2 linked regions of the Acuticoccus sp. I52.16.1 genome follow. Each later gene encodes a partner of the first gene's protein in a complex. Links are inferred from orthologs where the notes say so. Each region holds a gene or a part of one and is shown in the gene's direction. Other genes may lie near its edges. The genes, in order: accC and accD.

Region 1 (16,116 bases):
GCGTAGTACTCGGCACCGGCGAGGAACTGCGAGCGCTCGCGCGGATTGACGCGCAGCGGCTCGGCCTTGGCCTTGCGCACCTCCTCGGGGGTCGCCACACCGTCGAGCATCATGCGGTCGAGCACCCAGTTGCGCCGCTCGATCGCGCGGTCGGCATGGCGGAAGGGGTGGTAGTTGTTGGGCGCCTTGGGGAGCGCGGCGAGGTAGGCGGTCTCCGCCAGGGTCAGCTCGTGAACCGACTTGTCGAAGTAGACGAGGGAGGCGGCGGCGACGCCATAGGCGCCGAGCCCGAGGTAGATCTCGTTGAGATAGCGCTCGAGGATCTCCTCCTTGGAGAAGGCCGCCTCGATCCGGAGCGACAGGATCGCCTCTTTGATCTTGCGCTCGTAGGAGACCTCGTTGGTGAGGAGGAAGTTCTTGGCCACCTGCTGGGTGATCGTCGACGCGCCGACGGGCCGCGAGTCGGATCCGCGGTTCTTCAGGTTGGTGACGAGGGCGCGGATGATCGCCTGCGGGTCGACGCCGGCATGGTCGTAGAAGGACGAGTCCTCGGCGGACAGGAAGGCGTTGCGGATGCGCACCGGGATCGCCTGGATCGGCAGGAAGAGGCGGCGCTTCTCGGCATACTCGGCGACGAGCGAGCCGTCGTCGGCGTGGATGCGCGTCATCACCTCGGGCTCGTAGTTCCGCAGCACGTTGACGCTGGGCAGCGTATCGGAGATCTGGGCGATATAGATCCCGACGCCGGCGGCGGCGAGGAGACCCAGCACCGAGCCCAGCGAGAACAGGAAGCCGACGAAGCCGACGAAGAATCTAAACACAGTGACGCGCCTCCGGAGCAAAGGGCCTCGCATCCCGCGGCACAATACAGCCGCGCCGATCGCCTGTCGCCTTAAAGAGCGACAAGATTTCCGTCATCGTTGGTCGGCGAGTACCCAGCGGATATCGACTAACCCAGAGCGGGCGACAATCACAAGCCGTTCAAGAGGATGGGCCGGGGGCCGGCCGCGCCGTTCACGACGATTCGATCCCATACGACAGCATTTCGCAAAACTTCATTACTGCGCGGCCGTCGCCTCGGCCCGGCGGGCGAGCCACTCGGACCCGATCGGCGGGTCGAGATCGAAGAAATCTGCCACTGCCGCGGCGACCGAGACGGCGACCTCCTCCTGCCAGTCGTCGTCGAGGAGGCGGCCGGCATCCTTGGCATTGGTGAGGTAGCCCAGTTCCAGGAGCACCGACGGGATGTCGTGCGCCATCAGCACCCGGAAGCGGGCCGAGCGGTGCGGGTTGGAGTTCATTTCGACGGTGGCGGTGAGTGCGCCGATCAGTCGCTCCGCGAACGTGTGGGAGAACGCCTTCGTCTCGCGCCGGAGCAGATCGGCGAGGATGCCCGACACCTCCTCCTGGTGGTCCGGCTCGATGGCGCCCGACACCGAGTCCGAGAGGTTTTCACGCGCGGCGATGGCCCCGGCCTGCGCGTCCGAGGGACGCTCGGACAGCGTATAGACGGTGGCCCCGTGGACGTAGTCCTGCGGCGCGGCGTCGGCGTGGAGCGAGATGAAGAGATCGGCCCCGAAGGCGCGCGCCAGCTTGATGCGGCGACTGAGCGACAGGAACTCGTCGTCCGAGCGGGTGAGGCGCACGGAGAGGCCGGGGATGGTGGTCAAGCGCGCCTCGAGGCGGCGGGCGAAGGCGAGCACCAGGTCCTTCTCGTAGCGCCCGTCGGGGGTCGAGGCGCCGGGGTCGATGCCGCCGTGGCCGGGGTCGATCACGACGACACGCCCGCCGGCCGGGGCCACCGTGGGCTGCGGCGCGTCCTTGGCCAAGGCGCTGGCGGTGATGGCGGCGTGGCCGAAGCGCGTGGCGCCGACGGGCTCGATGTCGAACACCAGGCGCGCCGGGCGGCCACCGATCGCCGGCAGGTAGACATGCTGAGCCAGGAGCGCCGGCTCGGCGAGATCGAAGACGATGCGTCCGGCCTCCCCCGTGAGGTTGCCGAAGCGGAACGCGGCGATGAGCCCGGCGGGGGCGGGCGTGTCGTCGATCGCGAAGGCGATCTCGTCGAAGTCGATGACCAGGCGCGGCGGCCCGTCGACCGCGAAGGCGCGGTAGTGCGGCTCGCCCGAGACGGTGAGGATGAAGCGGGTCGCGCCGGGGAATTCCTCGACGGCGATGCTGTCGGCGAGGATGGTGGCGCGGGCGGGTCCGGCGAGGGCCGTCAGCGCCGCGAGGACGACGAGCGCCGCGCCCCACCGCGCGAAGGCGCGCAGGACGACGGCGGCGCCGCGGGCCCGCCGCGAAGCCCGCGCGAACGCGAAAGTCTGACGGAACGGCGGGAAAGCGGGGCCTTGCCTCTTCACAGGATGCGGCTCGGTTACCATATGAATGCTCGGCCCGAATGCTGCACTCACCTTCCTTGACTGAAGGTGAACTGAAAATCGACCTCGACGCGAAGGGTCGCCCCCACAATTCATAGGCTTGGCCCTGCATTTGTGTTGTGCCAGCCCGCGAATAAGGCTACGCTTCTGATGGGCCGCGGTCGAGTCGGCTCGTTTGCGGGTCGAAGCTCGGCCCAAGAGTTTTTTCTCCACCCCACGCCTTGGGACGTTGGCCTACCGGCTGGTTCTTCGAGGCGCAACAGGGCGGACATCGAGTATGCGCACCGCAGCGTCCTGGCTGTTTGGCGCAGGAGACAACGGGCGGATGCCACTCAGTCGTGATGGTGAAGTAGCGGTCGAACCGACGCCAGAAATGGTGCGCGGCGTCCGTGTCACCGTCGCTGCGGCGGCGCCCTGCCCGCTCCCCTCCCCGGTCGGACCAGCGGTTTGCGGACCACTCGCCTCCCGCCGCCCCTTCCTTTCGTCGCCGGCCCTGCCGCGCGATGTCGCCGCCTTCCTGGAAGGCGAGCGCCTCGCGCCGATGACGCCGGCAGTGAACAGGTCACACCGCTTCGCCGCTGATGGCCGAAGCGCATCCGTCGGCGCACGCCACAACGGCCGGTCCCTCACGTGGACCGCAGCGCCAAATGATTCCCTGACATCGGACCGCTCGAACGCGGTCGGCCTCGGCCGACGCTCGCGGTACCCGGAGCCCATTCATGCCCAACAAGATGCTGATCGATGCGATCCACCCGGAGGAGACGCGCGTCGTCGTCCTTCGCGACAAGAAGGTGGAGGACTTCGACTTCGAGGCGGCCAGCAAGAAGCCGCTGCGCGGTAACATCTACCTCGCCAAGGTCACGCGCGTCGAACCGTCGCTTCAGGCCGCCTTCATCGAATATGGCGGCAACCGCCACGGCTTCCTCGCCTTCAGCGAGATCCACCCCGACTACTACCAGATCCCGCAGGCCGACCGCGCCGCGCTGCTGGCCGACGAGCGCGCCTCCCGCACCGACGAGGACGACGAGGCCCCCAAGAAGAGCCGCGGCGGCAGCCGCCGCCGGGGCGCCAAGAGCGACGACGCCGGCAGCGGCGGCGGCAACTCGCGCCGCCAGTCCCGGTCCGCCGCCAAGGCCGATCCCGCCGCCGAGCCGGTGAACGAGGCCAAGGCCGACGAGACCGCCCCGGCGCAACTCGCCAATCCGAGTGCCAGCGTCGCCGAAGAGGCCGTCTCCTCGGACGAGGCGCCCGTGTCGCTCGACCGCGCCATCGCCCAGGTCGAGGAGACCTACGAGGCCGACATCGACGCCGCCGTCGACAATCCGGCGCGCGACGTCGAGGTCACGGGCGAAGGCGAGTCCGCCTATGACGCCCCCGGCGCCGCCGCCTCCGAGGAGAGCGCGGCCGTCACCCCCTCCCCCGCCTCCGACGAGGCACGCGCGGAGGCCGCCGCGCCGACCGTCGCCGCCGAAACCGACGCCGCCCCCGGCGCAGTGACCGAGAACGCCGCGCCCGAGGCCGTCGCCGAGGCCGCCACGCCCGCCGATGGCGAGGCCGAGCCGGTCGAGGAGAAGCCCAAGCGGCGCCGCCGCACCACCGCCGGCACCGCGACGAAGGCCAAGACGGGCACCACCACCACCCGCAAGCGCGCCCCCGCCGCCAAGAAGCCGACGACCAAGAAGTCCGACGACGGTCTCGCCGACCCGGTCGTCTCGGACGACGAGGCGCTGCGCGAGGACGACCGCAACGATCACGACGACGACGACGATTCGGTCACCTCGATCGGCGAGCAGGACGCGCTGGAGGAGATCCCCGAGCGTCGCCGCGCCGCCCCGCGCCGTCAGTACAAGATCCAGGACGTGATCCGCCGCCGGCAGATCCTGCTGGTCCAGGTCGTCAAGGAAGAGCGCGGCACCAAGGGCGCGGCGCTGACCACCTACCTGTCGCTCGCCGGCCGCTACTCGGTGCTGATGCCCAACACGGACCGCGGTGGCGGCGTGTCGCGCAAGATCACCGACAATGCCGACCGCAAGCGCCTCAAGTCGTCCGTCGCCGAGCTGGAAGTGCCGGAGGGGATGGGCATCATCCTGCGCACCGCCGCCGCCAGCCGCACCAAGACCGAGATCAAGCGCGACTTCGAGTACCTGATCCGCCTGTGGGAGAGCGTGCGCGACCTGACGCTCGCGTCGATCGCGCCGCAGCTCGTCTACGAGGAAGGCAACCTCGTCAAACGCGCGATCCGCGACCTCTACAACAAGGAGATCGACGAGGTCCTGGTGTCCGGTGAGCCCGCCTATCGCGAGGCCAAGGACTTCATGAAGATGCTGATGCCGTCTCACGCCAAGAACGTGAAGCGGTACCTCGAGCCGACGCCGATCTTCACCAAGTACAGCGTCGAATCGCAGCTCGACGCGATGTTCTCCGAGGTGGTGACGCTGCCCTCCAAGGGCTACCTCGTCATCAATCCGACCGAGGCGCTCGTCTCGATCGACGTGAACTCGGGCCGCTCCACCAAGGAGAGCAACATCGAGGACACCGCGCTGAAGACGAACCTGGAGGCCGCCGACGAGGTGGCCCGCCAGCTCAGACTGCGCGACCTCGCCGGGCTCATCGTGATCGACTTCATCGACATGGACGAGAAGCGCCACAACCGGCAGGTGGAAAAGCGCCTGAAGGACGCGCTGAAGCTCGACCGCTCGCGCATCCAGGTCGGTCGCATCTCCCCGTTCGGGCTGCTGGAGATGAGCCGCCAGCGGATCCGCCAGGGCATGGTCGAGACCTCGATGGTGCCGTGCGAGGCGTGCGGCGGCAACGGCCACGTGCGTTCCACGCAGTCGGTCGCGCTGCACTGCCTGCGCGCGCTGGAGGACCACCTCCTGAAGCACGCCGACCACAACGTGACCATCAAGACCTCGGCGACGGTGGCGCTCTACATCCTCAACCAGAAGCGCCAGCACCTCAACGAGCTGGAAGAGCGCTTCGGGCTGGAGATCGGCGTCGACGCGGACGAGACGCTGTCGGGCCAGCACCTTGCCATCGTGCCGGGTGCGCTGGTGGTGCGCGAGCCGGGCGTCGAGCCGCCCACCGCGCAGATCGCGCCCGACGCGGCCATCGTCGAGCATGACGACGAGGACGAGATCGAAGGCGAGGACGAGAGCACGGTCGAGGCCGAGAGCGAGGCCGAGACCACCGAGGCGCGGGACGCCTCCGGCGAACGCTCCGGGTCGCGTCGGCGTCGGCGCCGGCGGCGGCGGGGCGGCGGCGCCGACGATCGCCGCGACGACGAGAGCCGCGGCAACTCCGGCGACGAGGACGGCGCGCAGGTCGCCTCCGACGGCGGTGACGCCGTGACCGGCGAAGTCGAGGCCGAGTCCGACACCGAGGACAGCGGCGCCGAGGATACCGGCGACGGCGAGATGCAGGCCGACGGCGACGACGATCGGCGTGGGCGCCGTCGTCGTGGGCGCCGCGGCGGCCGCCGCCATCGCCGCGACGAGGACACCGCCGAGGACGGCGAGACCGCCGAAGCCGCGCCGGTGAACGAGACCGAGGCCGCCGCAGCGCCGCAAGCCCCGGAGCCGGCGGCGACGCCGGACGAGGCCCCCGCGGCCGAAGCCGCCGCGCAGGACGCCCCCGCCGAAGCGGCGAGCGCCAACGGCGCGGACACCGAGGCGGACGCCGCCGAGGAACCGGCCGCAGAGGCGGCCGAGGCACCGGCGCCGGAACAGAAGTCGGACGGGGCGCGCCCGCGCCGCGCCGGTTGGTGGCAGCGCCGCTCGTTCTTCTGAGCCGGAGCGCCGTTGCGCCCATCAAGCCACGTACGGCCGGACCTCCAGGGAGGCCCGGCCGTTTTCGTCTCCACAGCGCACAGAGCGTGCCGCTTGATCTCGCCGACCTGCTGCGGCAATCCACCCGGCGGGCGCCGCCCGGCGGTCCCCGGCATCCGCACCGCGGTCCGGTCAACCGAATGTGACGCCTGCGCCAACGCGCGTCCTTTCGAGGGGTCCGGTCCCGCGCTATCGAAGGCGACGCCTCCAACGCGAAAAGGTCGACTATGTCCCGCCCCTTGATTGCACTGGCCGCCGTGGCCTCGCTGGCCCTCGCCACGCCCGCGCTGGCCCAGCAGGCCGCGGACCAGCCCGCCCTCAGCCGCTCGGACGTCGAGACGATCGTGCGCGAGTACCTGATCGCCAACCCGGAGGTGCTGGAGGAGGCGTTCGGCGCGTTGCAGGCCAAGCGCCAGGCCGCCGCCGAGGAGGAGCGGGCCGAGGCCCTCGTCGCCGTGCGCGGCGAGTTGGAGACCTCCCCCCACAACGCCATCCTCGGCAACCCCGAAGGCGACGTCACGCTGGTCGAGTTCTTCGACTACAACTGCGGCTACTGCCGGCGCGCGCTCGACGACCTGGAGCGCCTGATCGAGGCGGACCCGGACCTGCGCGTCGTCATGAAGGAGCTGCCGGTGCTGGGCGAGGCGTCCGTGCGGGCGAGCGCGGTGTCCATCGCGGTGCACCAGGTCGCCCCGGAGGCCTACCCGGAATTCCACCGCAAGCTCCTCTCGAGCGACGGACGTGCCGACGACGAGGCCGCCTTCTCCGTGGTCGAGCAGATGGGCCTGCCGCGCGACGAGATCGAGGCGACGATGCGCTCCGACGTCGTCGGCGAGGCCATCCAGGAGAGCACCCGTCTGGCCCGTCTGTTGCAGATCGAAGGTACCCCGTCCTACGTCATCGGCGACACGATGGAGTACGGCGCGGTGGGTTATGATCAACTTCGTGCACGAATCAATCAACAGCGGTGCGGCGCGGACGAGTGCTAGCCCTTGGAGCGGGCGTTCGGATCGCCTAGGTAGGCGGGGACGGTGCGGCGGGACGACACGTCCCGTCTTCCGATCATCCGCGTAGTCCATTACTAAAATGGGCGTTTAACACATTGAGTTCTGCGGCAGCCGGCCGCACGCCACAGGAAAGGCCTCGACCCCACGACAGGGTCCCGTTGTATCGCGATGGCAGACACACCCCCTATTGACGAAGCGGCCATACGTACGATCGCCGCGTTGCTGCATGAAACGGACCTTTCGGAGATCGAGATCGTCCACGGCGAGACCAAGCTCCGGGTCGCGCGGCATGTGAGCACCTCGGCCGTGACCGTGGCGCCGGCGGCCGCGCCCGCAGCCCCCGCGCCGACCGCACCCGCCACGGGTCCGGCCAAGGCGCCCGAGGGTGCGGTCCTATCGCCCATGGTCGGCACCGCTTACCGCGCGCCCGAGCCCGGCACCCGCCCGTTCGTCGACGTCGGTGACACCGTGCGCGTCGGTCAGGTCATCATGATCGTGGAGGCGATGAAGACGATGAACCAGATCATCGCCGAGCGTGCCGGCACCGTCACCGAGATCTACGTCGAGGACGGACAGCCGGTCGAGTACGGCGAGCCGCTGCTGGCGATCGCATAGTATGTTCCGCAAAGTCCTCATCGCCAACCGCGGTGAGATCGCGCTGCGCGTCCAACGCGCCTGCAAGGAGCTCGGCATTCAGACGGTCGCGGTGCATTCCACCGCCGACGTCGACGCCATGCACGTGCGTCTTGCCGACGAGTCGGTCTGCATCGGCCCGTCCGCCGCGTCCGACAGCTACCTGAACATCCCCGCGATCGTCGCCGCCTGCGAAATCACCGGAGCGGACGCCGTCCACCCCGGCTACGGCTTCCTGTCCGAGAATGCGCGTTTCGCCGAGATCCTGGAAGCGCACGACATCACCTTCATCGGCCCGACGTCGGAACAGATCCGCGTCATGGGCGACAAGATCGAGGCCAAGCGCACCGCCAAGGCGCTCGGAATCCCGGTCGTCCCCGGCTCCGAAGGCGCGATCCGGTCCGAGGCGGAGCTGCGCGCCGTCGCCGCCGAGATCGGCTACCCGGTGCTCATCAAGGCGTCGGCCGGCGGTGGCGGACGCGGCATGACGGTGGCCCGCTCGGCCGACGAGGTGGTCTCCGCCGCCCAGCGCGCCCGCGCCGAGGCGAAGGCGTCCTTCGGCAACGACGAGGTCTACCTCGAGAAGTACCTCACCAAGCCGCGGCACATCGAGATCCAGGTGATCGGCGACGGCCAGGGCGACGCCGTGGCGCTCGGCGAGCGCGACTGCTCGCTTCAGCGGCGGCACCAGAAGGTGTGGGAAGAGGCCCGTTCCCCGGCCCTCAACGAGGACCAGCGCCGGCGCATCTACGACACCTGCGCCAAGGCCATGCAGGACATGCGCTACCGCGGCGCCGGCACGATCGAGTTCCTGTACGAAGACGGCGAGTTCTATTTCATCGAAATGAACACCCGCTTGCAGGTGGAGCACCCGGTCACGGAGATGATCACCGGGCTCGACCTCGTCCACGCGCAGATCCGCGTCGCCTCGGGTGGCAAGCTCGGCTTCAGCCAGGAGGACGTGCAGTACAACGGCCACGCGATCGAGTGCCGCGTGAACGCCGAGCACCCGCGCACGTTCATCCCCTCTCCCGGTACGATCACGCACTATCACCCGCCGGGCGGGCTCGGAGTCCGCGTCGATTCGGCCGTCTATCAGGGCTACCGGATCCCCCCTTACTACGATAGCCTGATCGGCAAGCTGATCGTTCACGGCAACAACCGGGTCGAGTGCCTGATGCGTCTGCGGCGGGCGCTCGACGAATTCGTCGTGGACGGGATCGAGTCCACCCTCCCCCTCTTCCGCGAGCTGGTCCAGGATCCGGACATCGCCAACGGGGCATACGACATCCACTGGCTGGAGAACTTCCTGGCGAGAGGGAAGGTATGACGAGCCCGGACAACATCGTCCTCGAGATCACGCCGGAGGTTCTCCTCAAGGCGTATGCCTGCGGGATCTTCCCCATGGCGGAATCGGCGGACGATCCGGGTCTTTATTGGATTGAACCAGAGCGGCGGGGCATCCTGCCGCTCGAAACATTTCATGTCCCCCGTCGTCTCGCCCGCCTCGTCCGCCAGGAGCGGTTCGAGGTCCGGATCGACACCGACTTCGCCGGGGTGATCGACGGGTGCGCCGCCCCGGCGCCGGGCCGCCAGCGGACCTGGATCAACGGTCGTATCCAGCAGCTCTATTCCAGCCTGCACCGCCTCGGGCAGGCTCACTCGGTCGAAACCTATCTCGACGGGATGCTCGTCGGCGGGCTCTACGGCGTCCGGTTGGGCGGCGCCTTCTTCGGCGAGTCGATGTTCTCCATCGTGCGCGACGCGTCCAAGGTGGCGCTGGTGCACCTGGCCGGCCGGCTCGCGATCGGCGGCTTCACGCTGCTCGACGCACAGTTCATCACCGAGCATCTCAGCCAGTTCGGCGCCACCGAGGTCAGCCGCCGGCACTACCAGTCGCTGCTCGACGAGGCGATGCGCACCGAAGGCGACTTCGCCCCCGGCCGCATCTACACCGGCGACGAGGTCCTCACCGCGCTCGACCGCGACTGACGCCCACCCGCGACCCTACCGCCCACGCGCTGCTGCCCCGTCAGCCGTCGTCCTCGCCCAGGAAGGGGTCGACCACCTCCTCGGTGACGCGCGGCGTATGCGGCGGCCGCGGCTTGGGGATCGGCTGCCAGCCTTCCGGACGCTCGATCACGCCCATCTCGTCCTGCGCATATTCGTCCTGCGCGAAGCCCGGCGGCGGGGCCACCTCGGTCGACAGGGCGCAATCCTTCAGCCACACGTCGTAGACGGGGTGCTCCACGGCGTTGAGGCCGGGGCTCGCCGCGAACATCCAGCCGGTGAAGATGCGGCGGATGCGCGAATCGAGAGTGATCTCGTCCACTTCGGCGAAGACGACCGTGTTGGGCTCTTCCGTGGGCGGCTGGGTCTGGCAGGTGCGCGGCGTGACGCGCAGCGCGCCGAACTGCACAGTCTCGTTGATGTAGACGTCGAACGAGATGATGCGGCCGGTCACCTTGTCGAGCCCGGAGAAGACGGCGACCGGGTTCTCGATCGGCGCCGCCTCGGCCGGCGGCGGGTCGCCCACCAGCAGCGCGGCCGACGCGCCGACGGCCGCGAAGGCGGACAGCATCCCAACAACCACCGGACGGAGCATCACAGACCTCAGATCGCGTACGCTTCGAAGCGGAGCCGCACATAGTCGACGATCCACACCCCGTCGGGGTCCCGCAACGCCGGCGCCAGCAGGGCCTCGGCATCCGCCAGAACCGCCGATGCGGCTGCGCCCGCTTGGTTCAAGTATGGGTTCATAAAGGTCTCGAGCCATCCCACAACCCCCGACGCGGGAAGTGCGGTCGGCCGCGGGATCAGCACGCAGCGTTCCACCTTGAACCCGGCGCCCGTCAACAGGCCGCTGTAGCCCTCGGCGGTCGGGAAGTACCACGGATGGGCGAGCGCGGGATCGACGTCGTATCGAGGGGCGAGCGCGGCGAGGGCGGTGCGCATGGTGGCGACGTTGCCGTGGCCGCCGAATTCCCCGACGAAGCGGCCGCCCGGCTTCAGCGCCCGGCGGACACCGGCGGCGACGGCCTCGGCCTCGCGCATCCAGTGCAGCGCAGCGTTGGAGAAGACGGCGTCGAACTCGGCGTCGAAGTCCAGCGCGGCACCGTCGCCGAGCTTCACGTCGAGCCCGCGTGCTGCGGCGGCGGCGACCAGGTCCGTGCTGGCGTCGACACCCAGGACGCTGGCGCCGGTGGCGACCAGCCGCTCGGTCAGCGCCCCGTCACCGCAGCCGAGGTCGAGGATCCGCTCGCCCGGCCGTGGCGCCAGCCAGTCGACCACGCCTCCGGCGAGGTCGGCGACGAAGCGGGCGTTCTTCGCGTAGGCATCGGCGGACCAGACCTGCGTCGCGCCGGAGGATGAGGGGCTTGCCATGGTCAGTCCACCGGTTCCAGGCGGCCGATCGCGGCCCGCAGCTTCTCCAGCTTGGCCTCTGCATCGCCGCGCTTCTCGCGCTGCTCGTCGATGGTGTCGGCGTCGGCCTTCTCGAGGAACTTCGGATTGGAAAGCCGCCCGTCGATCTTGGCGACGTCCGACTCCAGCCGCTTCAGCTCCTTGGCGAGGCGCGCGCGCTCTGCCGCGAGGTCGACGAGACCGGCGAGCGGCAGGCAGACGACGACGTCGCCGACCACCGACTGCGCGGAGTTGGGCGGCGCGATGTCGGACACCTTCAGTTCCGAGGCGCGGGCGAGGCGGCGGATGGCGGCGTCGTGCGAGGCGAGCCAGCCCTCCTGCGCGCGCGAGCCGCCGACGACCACGACCTCCGCCTCGGTCGCCGCCGGGACGTTGGATTCGGACCGCAGCGAGCGCACCGCGGCGACGAGGTCGACGACGAAGTTGATCTCGTCGGCCGCCGTGCCGTCCTCGAACCCGCCGGTGGGCCAGGGGGTGTGGATCAGCAGCGTCTCACGCTCGATGCCGGACTGTTCGGCCGTGATCGCCCAAAGCTCTTCGGTGATGAACGGCATGAACGGGTGCAGCATGACGAGGATCTGGTCGATGACGTGGGCCGTCACCGCGCGCAGCTCTTTCTTTTCGTCCTCGTTCTGGCCGATCAGGCCGGGCTTGGCGAGTTCCAGGAACCAGTCGCAGAAGGTGTTCCAGGTGAAGCGGTAGATCGCCGCCGCCGCGTCGTTGAAGCGGTAGGCCTCGATCGCGCGGGTGACGTCGCCGGCGGTGCGGTTCGCCTCGGTCAGCACCCAGCGCGACAGGGTGCCCTGCGCGTCCGCCGGGTCGAACGCCGGGTCGATGCGGCACTCGTTCATGTCGGCGAAGCGGGTGGCGTTCCAGAGCTTGGTGGCGAAGTTGCGGTAGCCCTGGACGCGCGCCTTGGCGATCTTCACGTCGCGGCCCTGGGCGGCCATCGCGGCGAGGGTGAAGCGCAGCGCGTCGGCGCCGAACTCGTCCATCAGCTCCAGCGGGTCGACGACGTTGCCCTTCGACTTCGACATCTTGGCGCCCTTCTCGTCGCGGACGAGGGCGTGGATGTAGACGGTGTCGAACGGCACCTGGTTGAGGAAGTGCATGCCCATCATCATCATCCGGGCGACCCAGAAGAAGATGATGTCGAACCCGGTCGAGAGGACGCTGGTCGGGTAGTATTTCCGCAGCTCCGGCGTGCGCTCGGGCCAGCCGAGCGTGGAGAACGGCCACAGCGCCGAGGAGAACCACGTGTCGAGCACGTCCTCGTCGCGGTAGAGGAGCGTCTCCCCCTCGGTGCCGGCTTCCCAGGCGGCCAGCGCTTCGGCGCGCGGGGCGAAGCGGATCGGCGTGCCGTAGTGGATCGTCGCGGTGCGGGCGACGTCGGCCTCGGAGCGCTCGACGTAGATCTTGCCGTCCGGCCCGTACCATGCCGGGATCTGGTGGCCCCACCAGAGCTGGCGCGACACGCACCAGGGCTGGATGTTCTCCATCCAGTCGAAATAGGTCTTCGACCAGTTGGCGGGGACGAACTTGGTCTTGCCCTCGTTGACCGCGTCCATCGCCGGGCCGGCGAGACGCTTGGCGTTGACGTACCACTGGTCGGTCAGGAACGGCTCGATGGCGACGCCCGACCGGTCGCCGTAGGGCACCATGTGAACGTTGTCTTCGATCTTCTCGACGAAGCCGCCCTCTTCCATCTTGGCGACGATGGCCTTGCGCGCGGCGAAGCGGTCCTCGCCGTGCAGCTCGTCGACCAGGGCGGCGACTGTCGCCGGGTCGAGGCCGGCGGCGAAGTCGGCATTGCCCTCCAGGAGGACGGCGGCCTGCTCGTCGAAGATGTTGATGACGGGAAGCTTGTGGCGCTTGCCGACCTCAAAGTCGTTGAAGTCGTGCGCCGGGGTGATCTTCACCGCACCCGAGCCCTTCTCCGGGTCGGAGTATGTATCGCCGACGATCGGGATGCGGCGGCCGACCAGCGGCAGGACGACGTTCTTGCCGATGAGGTGGGCGTAGCGCTCGTCCTCCGGGTGGACGGCGACGGCGGTGTCGCCCAGCATCGTCTCGGGCCGCGTGGTGGCGACGACGATGTAGGTGGACGGGTCTTCCGGGTCGAACGTCACGCCTTCCAGCGGATAGCGGAAGTGGGTCAGCGTCCCCTTCACTTCCTTGGACTCGACCTCGAGATCGGAGATCGCGGTCAGGAACTTCGGGTCCCAGTTGACCAGGCGCTTGTCGCGGTAGATCAGCCCCTGCTTGTGCAGGCGGACGAAGACGGTGAGCACCGCCTCCGAGAGGCCCGCGTCCATGGTGAAGCGGTCGCGCGACCAGTCGCAGGACGCGCCCAGCCTGTCGAGCTGGCCTTTGATGGCCCCGCCCGACTCCGCCTTCCACGCCCAGACGCGATCCAGGAACGCCTCGCGGCCCATCTCGCGGCGCGTCGGCTCACCGTTGGCGGCGAGCTGACGCTCGACGACCATCTGCGTCGCGATGCCGGCGTGGTCGGTGCCGGGCTGCCACAGGACGTCCTTGCCGCGCATCCGCTCGAAGCGGACCATCACGTCCTGGAGCGTGTTGTTGAGGGCGTGCCCCATGTGGAGCGAGCCCGTCACGTTCGGCGGCGGAATGACGATGCAGAAGGTCTGCGCATCCCTCCCCGCCCCCGCGCCGGCACGGAACGCGTCGGCCTCTTGCCAAACTTCGCGAATGCGCGGCTCGATCGACGCCGCGTCGTAGGTCTTTTCGAACATGGATCCACACCCTTAGACGGTGTGCCTAAGACCCTGCACCGCCTCTCGTCAACGAAGACGTTCACCATTGCGGCGACGCAGTGGCACCGGCCGCGACGACTCAGGCCCGCGGCAGCAGCACCGTCACGCGCAGCCCACCCATATCGGCTCGGCCGAGGTCCAGTCTACCGCCATAAAGCTCGATCAGCTCGGCGACGATGGAAAGACCCAGCCCGCTGCCCGGCTTCGTCTGGTCGAGACGCTTGCCGCGCGAGACGACCTCGCTGCGTTCGCTCTCCGAAAGGCCCGGCCCGTCGTCGACGATCTCGATCACGAAGGAGCGCTTGAAGGCGGCGCCCGCGAGCGCCTCGTCGCTGGGGCGCACGCGGATCATCACCTCGCGGTCCGCCCACTTCAGGCCGTTGTCGACCAGATTGCCGACGACCTCCTCCAGGTCCTGCTGTTCACCGGCGAACTGGATGCCCTTGGGCTGCTCCAGCGTCACCGCGATGCCGCGCGGTTCGGCCAACCGCGCCATCGCCCGGTGCAGCCGTTCCAGCACGGGGCCGACGTCGGTCGTGGTGCCGATGAAGCGGTCCTGCGCGGCCATCTGGGCCCGGTCGAGGTAGTAGCGCACCTGGCGTTGCATGGTGTGAACCTGCTCGCGCACCGATCGCGGCAGCGGCTCCGGTGCGTTGCCGGCATCGTTGAGGAGCACGCTGAGCGGCGTCTTGAGCGCGTGCGCCAGGTTGCCGACGTGCCGGCGCGCGCGCTCCAGAGTGGCGTGGTTGGAATCGATCAGCGTGTTGAGCGCATCGGCGACCGGGGCGATCTCGGTCGGGAACTTGGTGCTGACGTGCTGCACGCGGCCTTGGCGCACCGCCTCCAATTCCTGGCCGAGCTGGCGCAGCGGGCGCAGGCTGATCCGCCAATGGATGAACGTCACCGCCACCAGCACCATCGCGAACGAGCCGAGATAGAGCGCCAGGCGCGTCGTGAAGGAGGCGGTGTCGGCGGCGATGGTGGAGGCCGCACCGCTCACGACGACCATCACCCACTGCCCATCGGCGAAGGCGACGCGGCGGGCGATGAGGCGCTGCGCATCACCCGTCGGCCCCTGCCCGTACCCCTGGTGCGGCGCCGCGTAGCCGACGTTCGTCTCGAACCCCTCCGGCATGTCGATCACGTCGCCGGCGAGCGATTCGGAGGTCTGCACCACCTCCCCCGTCGCGCTGTCGACCACCATCCAGTACCAGCCCGACAGCGGCAGCACGAAGCGCGGCTCGCCGAGGTCCGGCGGGATGCCGCCATAGCGGTCGTCGTCCTGCTCGGAGAGCTGGGCGATCAGCATCGCGAGGTAGACGTTGAGGGTATCGTCGAACCGCGCCTCGACGGTGGTGCGAAACGCCGAGACGAGGACGATGCCCGTCGCCACCAGCGCGAAGGTCGCCCACGTCAGGGACGTGAGCAGCAGCCGCGCCGACAGCGACTTGGGCCAGATCCTCATGCCGCGCGCCTCACGCCGGGCGCTCAGTCGGCCGCGCCCGGCTCCGACACGCGGTAGCCCAGGCCCCGCACCGTCTCGATGATATCGGCGCCGAGCTTCTTGCGCAGGCGGCCGATGAACACCTCGATGGTGTTGGAATCGCGGTCGAAGTCCTGGTCGTAGAGGTGCTCGGTCAGCTCGGTGCGCGACACGATCCGGCCCTGGTGCATCATCAGGTAGGCGAGCACCCGGTACTCGTGCGAGGTCAGCTTGATGAGCGTGCCGTCCACCGTCACCCGGCTCGCCCGCGCATCGAGCTCCACCGGACCGCAGACGTAGTCGTTAGAGGCGTTGCCGGCGGCGCGGCGGATCAGCGCCCGCACGCGCGCCATGATCTCCTCCATGTGGAACGGCTTGGTGACGTAATCGTCGGCGCCCGCGTCGATGCCGGCGACCTTGTCGCTCCAGCGGTCGCGGGCGGTCAGCACCAGCACGGGCATGCGCCGCGCGTTCTTGCGCCACCGCTCCAGCACCGAGATGCCGTCGAGCTCCGGCAGGCCGAGGTCCAGGATGGCGACGTCGTAGGGCTCGGTATCGCCGAGGAAGTGCCCCTCCTCGCCGTCG
Region 2 (9,886 bases), 430 kb from region 1 along the record:
AGGATCTGTGGTTCTTCGCGTGCCACTTCAAAGGCGATCCGGTGATGCCGGGCTGCCTCGGCCTCGACGCGCTGTGGCAGATGCTCGGCTTCTTTCTGGGCTGGGTCGGCGGGCAGGGGCGCGGCCGCGCACTCGCCGTCGGCGGTGTGAAGTTCACGGGCATGGTCACGCCCAAGGTCAAGCTGATCGAGTACGGCATCGACCTGAAGCGGGTCATGCGTTCGAAGCTGACGCTGGGCATCGGCGACGGCTGGTTGAAGGCGGACGGTGAGGCCATCTACAAGGCCGAGGATCTGAAAGTCGGCCTGTTCAAGGACGGGGCGGAACCCGCAGGGAGCTGACCGGTGTCGGTCGCTGCACGGGGCCCCGCAAGAGGAGCACTATGAGACGCGTCGTCGTCACCGGGATGGGCATCGTCTCGCCATTGGGCGGGTCGACGCAGGAGGTGACCGCATCGTTGCAGGAAGGCCGGTCCGGCATCGTCCGGGCCGACGCCTATGCAGAACACGGGTTCCGTTGCCAGGTGCACGGTGCCCCCACCCTCGATCCCTCCGAGTCCGTGGACCGGCGGGCCATGCGCTTTCACGGCGGCGGCACGGCGTGGAATCACGTCGCGATGGACCAGGCGATCCGCGAGGCGGGCCTCGAGCCCTCCGAGATCTCCAACGAGCGCACGGGCATCGTGATGGGCTCGGGCGGTCCGTCGACGCGCACCATCGTCGAGGCGGCGGACATCGCGCGCACCAAGGGTCCCAAGCGGATCGGCCCCTTCGCTGTGCCCAAGGCGATGAGCTCGACCGCGTCGGCGACGCTGTCGACGCACTTCAAGATCAAGGGGATCAACTATTCGATCTCCGCGGCGTGCGCGACGACCAACATCTGCATCGGCCACGCGTCCGAGCAGATCCGCCTCGGCAAGCAGGACATCGTCTTCGCCGGCGGCTGCGAGGAGCTGGACTGGACTCTCTCGGTCCTGTTCGACGCCATGGGCGCCATGTCGACCCATTACAACGACACGCCGGCGGTCGCCTCGCGCCCGTTCGACGTCAACCGCGACGGCTTCGTCATCGCGGGGGGCGGCGGCGTCCTCGTGCTCGAGGAGCTGGAGCACGCCAAGGCGCGCGGCGCGCCGATCATCGCCGAGATCGTCGGCTATGCCGCGACCTCCGACGGCCATGACATGGTCGCCCCGTCCGGCGAGGGCGGTGCGCGGGCCATGCGGATGGCACTGAAGGAAGCGGGGGACCGCAAGATCGATTATATCAATCCGCACGCCACGGCGACGCCGATCGGCGACGCCAGCGAGGTCGAGGCGATCCGCGCCGTCTTCGGCAAGGACATCCCGCCGATCTCCGGCACCAAGTCGCTGTCGGGCCATGCCCAGGGCGCGGCCGGCGTCCACGAGGCGATCTACTCGCTGCTGATGATGCGGTCCGGCTTCATCGCCGCCTCCGCCAACATCGACGAGCTGGACCCCGCGTTCGAGGACGTGCCGATCGTGCGCCAGCGGCGCGACAACGTGGAGCTGAACACGGTGCTCTCCAACGGCTTCGGCTTCGGCGGCACCAACGCCTCGCTGGTCCTGGCGCGCTACGATGGGTGAGCGCATGGGCCTGATGGCGGGCAAGCGCGGCGTCGTGATGGGCGTTGCCAACAATCACTCGATCGCGTGGGGCATCACCCAGTCGCTGGCGGCCGAGGGCGCCGAGATCGGCCTGACCTACCAGAACGACCAGTTCGGCCGCCGCGTGCGCCCCCTGGCCGACAAGGTGGAGGCCGCGTTCCTCGAGCAGTGCGACGTGGAGGATCTCGCCTCCGTCGACCGCCTGTTCGACACGGCGGCCAAGACCTGGGGGTCGATCGACTTCTTCGTCCACGCCGTCGCCTTCTCCGACAAGAACGAGCTGAAGGGCCACTACGCCGACACCACGCGCGAGAACTTCATGCGCACGATGGTGATCTCGTGCTTCTCCTTCACCGAGGCGGCCAAGCGCGCCGCGGCCCTGATGACGGGCGGCGGATCGATGCTGACGCTGACCTATGGCGGCTCGGTCAAGGTGATGCCGAACTACAACGTCATGGGCGTGGCCAAGGCGGCGCTGGAATCGTCGGTGCGCTACCTGGCGGCGGACTTCGGCAGCGCGGGTATCCGCGTCAATGCCATCTCGGCGGGTCCGGTGCGCACCCTGGCGGGCGCCGGCGTCACCGATGCGCGGCTGATGTTCAACTACCAGCGCAAGCACTCGCCGTTGGCGCGGACGGTGACGATCGACGAGATCGGCCGCTCCTCCGCCTACCTCCTGTCGGATTATTCGACCGGGGTGACGGGCGAGATCCATTATGTGGATTCGGGCTACAACATCATGTCGATGCCCAAGCTCGACGAGTTGCGCGCCGAAGAGCGCCGCGAAATCATCGAGGAGAAGGTCGAGGCGGAAGCGCCCGGCATCCTCGCCGAAGAATCGTGATCGACGCCGGCCTGCGGATCGATCGCCGCTGGCCGGCGCCGTCCCGGGTGCCGCGGGTCAAGATCTGCGGCATCACCCGGCCGGACCTCGCCGATGCCGCGATCGCCGCCGGTGCCGACATGATCGGCCTCGTCCACTTCGCCCCCAGCCCCCGCCACCTGACGCTCGACGAGGCACGCGCCATCGCCGACCACGTGCGCGGCCGGGTGACGCTCGTCGCCCTCACCGTCGATGCCGACGATGCGACGCTGGACGCGTTGGCCCGCACCGTTCGACCCGACGCGATCCAGTTCCACGGCAAGGAGCGGCCGGCGCATGTGGCGGCGGTCGGCGCCCGCCACGATGTCGCCGTCGCCAAGGCGGTGGGAGTCGCGACGCGCGCCGATCTCGCCGCGGTGGGCGACTATGCCGGCGCGCTGATCGTGCTCGACGCCAAGCCGCCGAAGGGGGCGGACCGCCCCGGCGGCCACGGCGCCGCGTTCGACTGGTCGCTGCTCTCCGCCATGCCCGCCGATACGCCGTACATGCTCTCCGGCGGCCTTTCGCCGGAGACCGTGGGCGCGGCGCTCGCCACCGTCGGCCCCTACGCGCTCGACGTCTCCTCCGGCGTCGAGACCGACCGGATCAAGGACCCCGCCAAGATGGCCGCCTTCGTCGCCGCCGCGCGTGGCGGCGGCGCGGCGCGGCGCGGCGCTGACGCGGTGCATCCGGCTTGACGCTGCCGGACGCGGCATGCCTATAGGCCCGGCGCCGGAGCGGGCACGGTACGCCTCCGGGGCCGGAGTATCCCAATGAACGAGGTGTCTAGGGTGGAGACGGGTTCGCCGGACCAGTCCGATGTGGTCATCACGCCGTCCAAGGCGGACCGGTTGAAGACCTATCTCGCGCCGCTGCTCGACCTCGAGGACAAGCGCTTCCCGCTCGACCCGGAGAAGACGCTGATCGCCGCCGGCAACCGCTCGTTCGAGCATGCCTGCAAGCGCTCCGAGCCATATATCCGCCGCTTCGGCCTCGCCACCAACGAGACGATGCGCAACCTCTTCGTCGAGGGATATTGGCGACCGATGGTGCTGGCGCACCGCCGGGTGGGTGTGAAGCGCCGGTTCCAGCTCGTCCTGGGCGACAACACCACGCCCTCCCGCTCGCCCACCTTCCACAAGGCCCGCAAGATCGAGGGCAGTGGGCTCGACGTGTTGGCCCCGCTCAACCGGCCGCGCCATTTCGCGCTGCTGCGCCACTCGGCCAAGTTCGACCGGCCGTTCGGCGAGAAGACCGGCAAGGTGCTGTGGCGCGGCGCGACCACCGGCGACTTCACCCTGCGTCAGCCGATCGCGCGGTTCGACCTCTACCTGGGCTGGGAGCGTTGGGAGGCGAACCCGGACTTCGACTTCGGTTTCACCAACCTCACCCCCAACAAGGCGAACTACAAAGGCGGGGTCGACATCGACACGTGCGAGCGGCCGCGCATGGGCGTGGAGGAGCAGCTCCACTACAAATACCTGCTCTGCCTCGAGGGCAACGACGTCGCGAGCGGGCTCAAGTGGATGCTGTCATCCAACTCGCTGGTGCTGATGCCGCGGCCGACGATGGTCTCGTGGGCCTGCGAGAGCCTGCTGCGCCCCGGTGTCCACTACGTCGAGGTGAAGCCGGACCTGTCGGATCTGGAGGCGGTGTTCGCCTGGTGCGAGGCGCATCCGCGGCAGTGCGAGGAGATCGCGCAGAACGGCAAGAGCTTCATGAAGCCGTTCTACGACGAGGATCTCGAGACCGAGCTGTTCGACACCGTCGTGCGCCGCTACCACCGCCTGATCCGGCTCTACAATCCCGACGCCGAGGCCGATGACGCCGAGGCCGCGGAGGCCACGGATTAGGCCGCGCGCAGACACCGCGCCGGTGGTGCCCGAACCCCGGCTCGCGCTCTCGGCCGACGAGCGGTTGGCGCTCTACCTCGCGCCCCTCGCAGCGCACGCGCGCCAGCGCTTCCCCACCACGGCGGACGCCGCGCTCCTTGTCAACCCACGAAAATCATTCGCGTTCTCGCTGGAGCGGTCGCGCGATTATCTGGCGGACAAGTCGTTTCGCGACGATCCGGTCGTGCTGGCGCGGCTCCAGGAACTCTACGTCGACCCGGTGGTCGCCGCCTATCGGCGCCTCGGCCTCGACCGCCGCTTTCAACTCGTCATCGGCGACGATCTGACGGCGAACACCACGCCGACCTACCACAAGGCGCGGCGCATCGAGGACGGCGGCGCCTCGGTCCTGCTGCCCCTCAACGAGCGCCGGCATTTCGAGCCGATCCATACCGTCGAGGCGAGCGACGTCCCCTTCGACGAGAAGCAGGGGCGCGTGGTGTGGCGGGGGGCGACGACGGGCTACTTCCGCGCCCGGCCCCACGGCAGCCGCTATCACCTCTATCGCCATTGGGACCGGTTCGAGGCGAATGCCGGCCTCGACCTCGGCTTTTCGCCGATCGTGCAGCTCTCTAAGGGGTTCGCGGCCGCGCACGGGGACATCGAGCGGTGCGCCAGGCCGCGCCTCACCCTCGCGCAGCAGTTGCAGGCCAAGTATCTCCTCGCGCTGGAGGGCAACGACGTGGCCTCGGGGCTGAAGTGGATGCTGGCGTCCAACTCGCTCGTCATCATGCCTCGGCCGACGAACGAGTCGTGGGCCTGCGAGAGCCGTCTCGTCCCCGGCGTCCACTACGTCGAGATCCGGCACGATCTTGCCGATCTCGAAGAGGCCTATGCCTGGTGCGAGGCGAACCCGCGGGCGTGCCGTGAGATGGCCGAGAACGGGAAGCGGTTCATGCGCGGTTTCCGCGACAAGGCGCAGGAAGCGACCCTGTTCGACGAGGTGGTGCGCGAGTACCATCGCCGTGTCCGCCTCGTCGACCCGCACAATCTGGTGACGGGCGAGGTGGCACGATAGCGTGGGAAGCGTGCGCCTGCGCGCCTTGACCCGCCGCGGTCCTTGACCGCACCGAACCAGTCATGCTGTGTGACCGGCGGCGCGCCGACCTTTTTGTCCGCCGCCTCTCCGCCAATTCTGCGAGGCCCGACGGTGAGCGAACGCCCCAATTCCTTCCGCAATGGACCCGACGAGCGCGGGCGCTTCGGGATCTTCGGCGGCCGCTTCGTCGCCGAGACGCTGATGCCGCTGATCCTGGAGCTGGAGAAGGCCTGGGACGCGGCGCGCGACGATCCGGCATTCGCGGCCGAGATCTCGTCCCTCGGCACGCATTATATCGGCCGCCCGTCCCCGCTTTATTATGCCGAGCGGCTGTCCGAGGAGCTGGGCGGCGCGCGCGTCTACCTCAAGCGTGACGAGCTGAACCACACCGGCAGCCACAAGATCAACAACTGCATCGGCCAGATTCTGCTGGCTCGGCGCATGGGCAAGACGCGCATCATCGCCGAGACGGGCGCCGGCCAGCACGGTGTCGCGACCGCCACGGTTTGCGCCCGCTTCGGCCTGCCGTGCGTGGTCTACATGGGTGCCAAGGACATCGAGCGGCAGGCGCCGAACGTCTTCCGCATGCGGCTCCTGGGCGCCGAGGTGGTGCCGGTGACGAGCGGCGCGGGCACGCTGAAGGACGCCATGAACGAGGCGCTGCGCGACTGGGTCGCCAACGTCGAGAACACCTACTACCTCATCGGCACCGCCGCGGGGCCGCACCCGTACCCGGCGATGGTGCGCGACTTCCAGTCCGTCATCGGCACCGAGGCGCGCACGCAGATCCTGGAGATGGCCGGCCGGCTGCCGGACCTGATCGTGGCGGCCGTCGGCGGCGGCTCCAACGCCATCGGCCTCTTCCATCCGTTCCTCGACGATGCGTCCGTCGCCATCACCGGTGTCGAAGCGGGCGGGGAGGGGCTCGACGGCGACAAGCACTGCGCCTCGCTGACCGCCGGCGCGCCGGGCGTGCTGCACGGCAACCGCACCTACCTCCTGCAGGACGACGACGGGCAGATCCTGGAGGGCCACTCCATCTCCGCCGGGCTCGACTATCCCGGCATCGGCCCCGAGCACTCGTGGCTGAAGGAGAGCGGGCGCGTCTCCTACGTACCGATCGGCGACGAGGAGGCGCTCGGCGCCTTCCAGCTCCTGGCCCGGACCGAGGGCATCCTGCCGGCGCTGGAGCCATCTCACGCGCTCGCCCATGTGGCGAAGGTTGCGCCGACGATGGGGCGTGACCAAATCGTGCTGATGAATTTGTGCGGGCGCGGGGACAAGGACGTCCACACCGTCGCCGCCGCTCTCGATGCCCGCGCACAGAAGGCCAATTAGTTGTACGCTCTCGTTTACATGCTCGACATGACCACGGTTCAGCGCGCGATGCCGGCGTCCGAGGTCGATCCCGAGACCTGGGCCGACCGGCAGGTCGCCGAGGTGCTGCTCACCCATGGCGGCGACTGGTGGCACGGCCGCTTCTTCGTCTTCTCCGGCGAGGATGCGCTGGCCTCGATCTACCAGAACGTCGAGCGGCTGCGCTCGATCGACTGGTTCGTCAACGCGCTGGAGAGCATCGAGGTGTTCGCCATCTCGCACAACTCCGACATCGGCGCCCTGTTCGGCATCCAGACCAAGCACAGGGGGCACTGATGAGCCGCATCGCCGCCCGCTTCGAGGCCCTGTCGCGCGAGGGTCGCGCCGGCCTCGTCACGTTCGTGACCGCGGCCGACCCCGATATCGAGACCTCCGCCGCCATCCTCGACGCGCTCGCCGAGGCGGGCGCGGACGTGATCGAGCTCGGCATGCCGTTCACCGACCCGATGGCCGACGGTCCGGCGATCCAGGCCGCCTCGCTGCGCGCGCTGAAGGCCGGCGGATCGCTGACCGTCACGCTGGATCTGGTCCGCCGCTTCCGCGCCGGAAACAGCGACACGCCCATCGTCCTGATGGGGTATTACAACCCGATCTACCATCGCGGCGTCGACACCTTCCTCGCCGAGGCGAAGGAGGCCGGGGTCGACGGGCTCATCGTCGTCGACCTGCCGCCGGAGGAAGACGACGAACTGTGCCTGCCGGCGCGCGGCGCGGGCCTCGACTTCATCCGCCTCGCCACGCCGACGACGGACGATGCGCGCCTGCCGGCCGTTCTCGCCAACACGTCGGGCTTCCTCTATTACGTCGCCATCGCCGGGATCACCGGCACCGCGAGCGCCGCCGCGACCGACATCACCCGCGCCGTGACGCGGCTGAAGGGGGCGACGGACCTGCCGGTCGCCGTCGGCTTCGGTGTGAAGACGCCGCAGCAGGCCGCGTCCATCGCGCGCGTCGCCGATGCCGTCGTGGTCGGCTCGGCCATCGTCGACACCATCGCCAAGGCCGCGCCCGGAGAGGCGGCCACCGCGGCCAAGACTTTCGTCGCCGCGCTTGCCAAGGGCGTCAGGGACGCCCGGAAGGTTGCTGCATGAACTGGATATCGTCCGTCGTTCGTCCGAAGATCTCGTCGTTCTGGACGAAGCGGGACACGCCGAAGAACCTGTGGATCAAGTGCCCGGAGACGGGCGAGATGGTGTTCCACCGGGATCTCGAGCAGAACGGCTGGGTCGTGCCGGGCTCCGGCTTCCACATGCGCATGCCGCTCCTCGACCGTCTGGCCTCGATCTTCGATGCCGGTGCCTACGAGACGATGGCGCTGCCGGCGGTTCCGCACGACCCGCTGAAGTTCCGCGACGAGCGCCGCTACCAGGACCGCCTGCGCGATGCCCGCGCCAAGACCGGACGCGACGACGCCGTCACGCTCGCCAAGGGCACGCTGGAGACGATCCCGGTCACCGTCGCGGTGCAGGACTTCGCCTTCATGGGCGGCTCGCTCGGCATGGCCGCCGGCGAGGCGATCGTGCTCGGCGCGCAGACCGCGCTCGCCGACAAGACGCCCTACATCCTGTTCGCGGCGTCCGGGGGCGCGCGCATGCAGGAGGGGATCCTCTCGCTCATGCAGATGCCGCGCACCACGGCCGCGTTGATCGCGCTGCGTGAGGCGGGGCTGCCATACGTCGTCGTCCTCACCAATCCGACGACCGGCGGCGTGACGGCGTCCTACGCGATGCTGGGCGATGTCCACATCGCCGAGCCGGGCGCGCTGATCGGCTTCGCCGGGCCGCGCGTGATCGAGCAGACCATCCGCGAAAAGCTGCCCGAGGGCTTCCAGCGCGCCGAGTACCTGCTCGACCACGGGATGGTCGACATGGTCGTCCATCGCCACGAGATGAAGGCGACGCTGGGCCGCCTCCTGCGCGTGCTGCTGCACCGCCCCGCGCTCGCCATGGGCGCGCTGCCGGCGCCGGACCACGAGGCCGACTCCGCCGCCAACGGCGCCGGCGCACCGGTGGCCGTCACCAACGGCGCCGCGCCTGCCGAGACCGTCTCCACCCCGCCGGAGACCCCGGACGAGGAGACGGCGCCGGTCGCGTCGTGACGACGATGGACGCCACCAGTCCACTGCTGGAGCGGATCTCGGCGCTGCACCCCAAGCGGATCGACCTCTCGCTCGGTCGCCTGGAGCGCCTGCTCGAGCGTCTCGGCAACCCCGAGGCGCGCCTGCCGCCGGTGATCCACATCGCCGGCACCAACGGCAAGGGCTCCGTCTCGGCGATGCTGCGCGCCATGCTGGAGGCGGACGGCAAGCGCGTCCACGTCTACACCTCGCCGCACCTCGTCAGCTTCAATGAGCGCATCCGCCTCGGCGCGGAGGGGGGCGGCCGCCTCGTCGGCGACGACGTGCTGACCGACGCCCTGGAGCGTGCCGAGGCCGCCAACGGCGGTGAGCCGATCACCTTCTTCGAGATCACCACCGCCGCCGCCTTCCTGCTCTTCGCGGAGATGCCGGCCGACGCGCTGGTGCTGGAGACCGGCCTCGGCGGCCGGCTGGACGCGACCAACATGGTCGAACGGCCGATCGCCTCGGTGCTGACCACCATCGGGATCGACCATGTGGGCTTCCTCGGCCCCACTTTGGGCGAGATCACCATGGAGAAGGCCGGCATCATCAAGCCGGGCGTGCCGGTGATCTGCGCCCCGCAGAAAGACGAAGTGACGGCGGTCGTCGAGCGGCAGGCCGGCATCGTGCGTGCGCCGCTGCATCTCGGCGGCATGGACTGGACGGTGGCACAAGAGAACGGCCGCCTCGTCTATCAGGACGAGAACGGCCTGGTGGACCTGCCGCTGCCGCGCCTGCCGGGCCGGCACCAGACGGTCAACGCCGGCGTCGCCATCGCCACCGCGCGCACGACCGGCATCATCGACCGTCCCGCCTCGCTGGAAGCGGGCATGACCACGGTCGACTGGCCGGGCCGCATGCACCGTCTGACGCGCGGCCGCATCGTCGACTGGGCGCCCGCGGACGCCGACATCTGGCTCGACGGGGGTCACAACGCCGACGCCGGAGAGGTGGTCGCGGCGGCGCTGGCGGA

The links.
Region 2: the proteins of accC (region 1) and accD are in contact, whole or in part, in a solved structure (PDB 8UXZ), measured with the Escherichia coli proteins. The link is inferred for Acuticoccus sp. I52.16.1 from one-to-one orthologs.

The regions. Positions count from the first base shown.
Region 1 is NZ_CP094828.1:3,176,743-3,192,858, reverse strand. The notes cover bases 7,153-10,004. They hold accC (acetyl-CoA carboxylase biotin carboxylase subunit), read left to right. Parts: upstream 7,153-7,831; coding sequence 7,832-9,178; downstream 9,179-10,004. Other genes in these bases: MRB58_RS14465 (DUF2155 domain-containing protein), read right to left, coding at 9,881-10,004; aat (leucyl/phenylalanyl-tRNA--protein transferase), read left to right, coding at 9,175-9,840; accB (acetyl-CoA carboxylase biotin carboxyl carrier protein), read left to right, coding at 7,384-7,830; MRB58_RS14485 (DsbA family protein), read left to right, coding at 7,153-7,197. Outside these bases: MRB58_RS14500 (penicillin-binding protein 1A), read right to left, coding at 1-821; MRB58_RS14495 (N-acetylmuramoyl-L-alanine amidase), read right to left, coding at 1,059-2,363; MRB58_RS14490 (Rne/Rng family ribonuclease), read left to right, coding at 3,101-6,169; more of MRB58_RS14485, read left to right, coding at 6,436-7,152; more of MRB58_RS14465, read right to left, coding at 10,005-10,453; MRB58_RS14460 (trans-aconitate 2-methyltransferase), read right to left, coding at 10,462-11,232; MRB58_RS14455 (valine--tRNA ligase), read right to left, coding at 11,235-14,027; MRB58_RS14450 (ATP-binding protein), read right to left, coding at 14,128-15,513; MRB58_RS14445 (response regulator transcription factor), read right to left, coding at 15,537-16,116. UniProt on the Escherichia coli protein: This protein is a component of the acetyl coenzyme A carboxylase complex; first, biotin carboxylase catalyzes the carboxylation of the carrier protein and then the transcarboxylase transfers the carboxyl group to form malonyl-CoA.
Region 2 is NZ_CP094828.1:3,605,834-3,615,719, forward strand. The notes cover bases 6,888-9,886. They hold accD (acetyl-CoA carboxylase, carboxyltransferase subunit beta), read left to right. Parts: upstream 6,888-7,881; coding sequence 7,882-8,892; downstream 8,893-9,886. Other genes in these bases: MRB58_RS16275 (hypothetical protein), read left to right, coding at 6,888-7,070; trpA (tryptophan synthase subunit alpha), read left to right, coding at 7,067-7,885; MRB58_RS16290 (folylpolyglutamate synthase/dihydrofolate synthase family protein), read left to right, coding at 8,898-9,886. Outside these bases: 3-hydroxyacyl-[acyl-carrier-protein] dehydratase FabA, read left to right, coding at 1-341; fabB (beta-ketoacyl-ACP synthase I), read left to right, coding at 383-1,603; enoyl-ACP reductase FabI, read left to right, coding at 1,596-2,468; MRB58_RS16255 (phosphoribosylanthranilate isomerase), read left to right, coding at 2,465-3,184; MRB58_RS16260 (glycosyl transferase family 90), read left to right, coding at 3,260-4,339; MRB58_RS16265 (glycosyl transferase family 90), read left to right, coding at 4,362-5,396; trpB (tryptophan synthase subunit beta), read left to right, coding at 5,529-6,755; more of MRB58_RS16275, read left to right, coding at 6,756-6,887.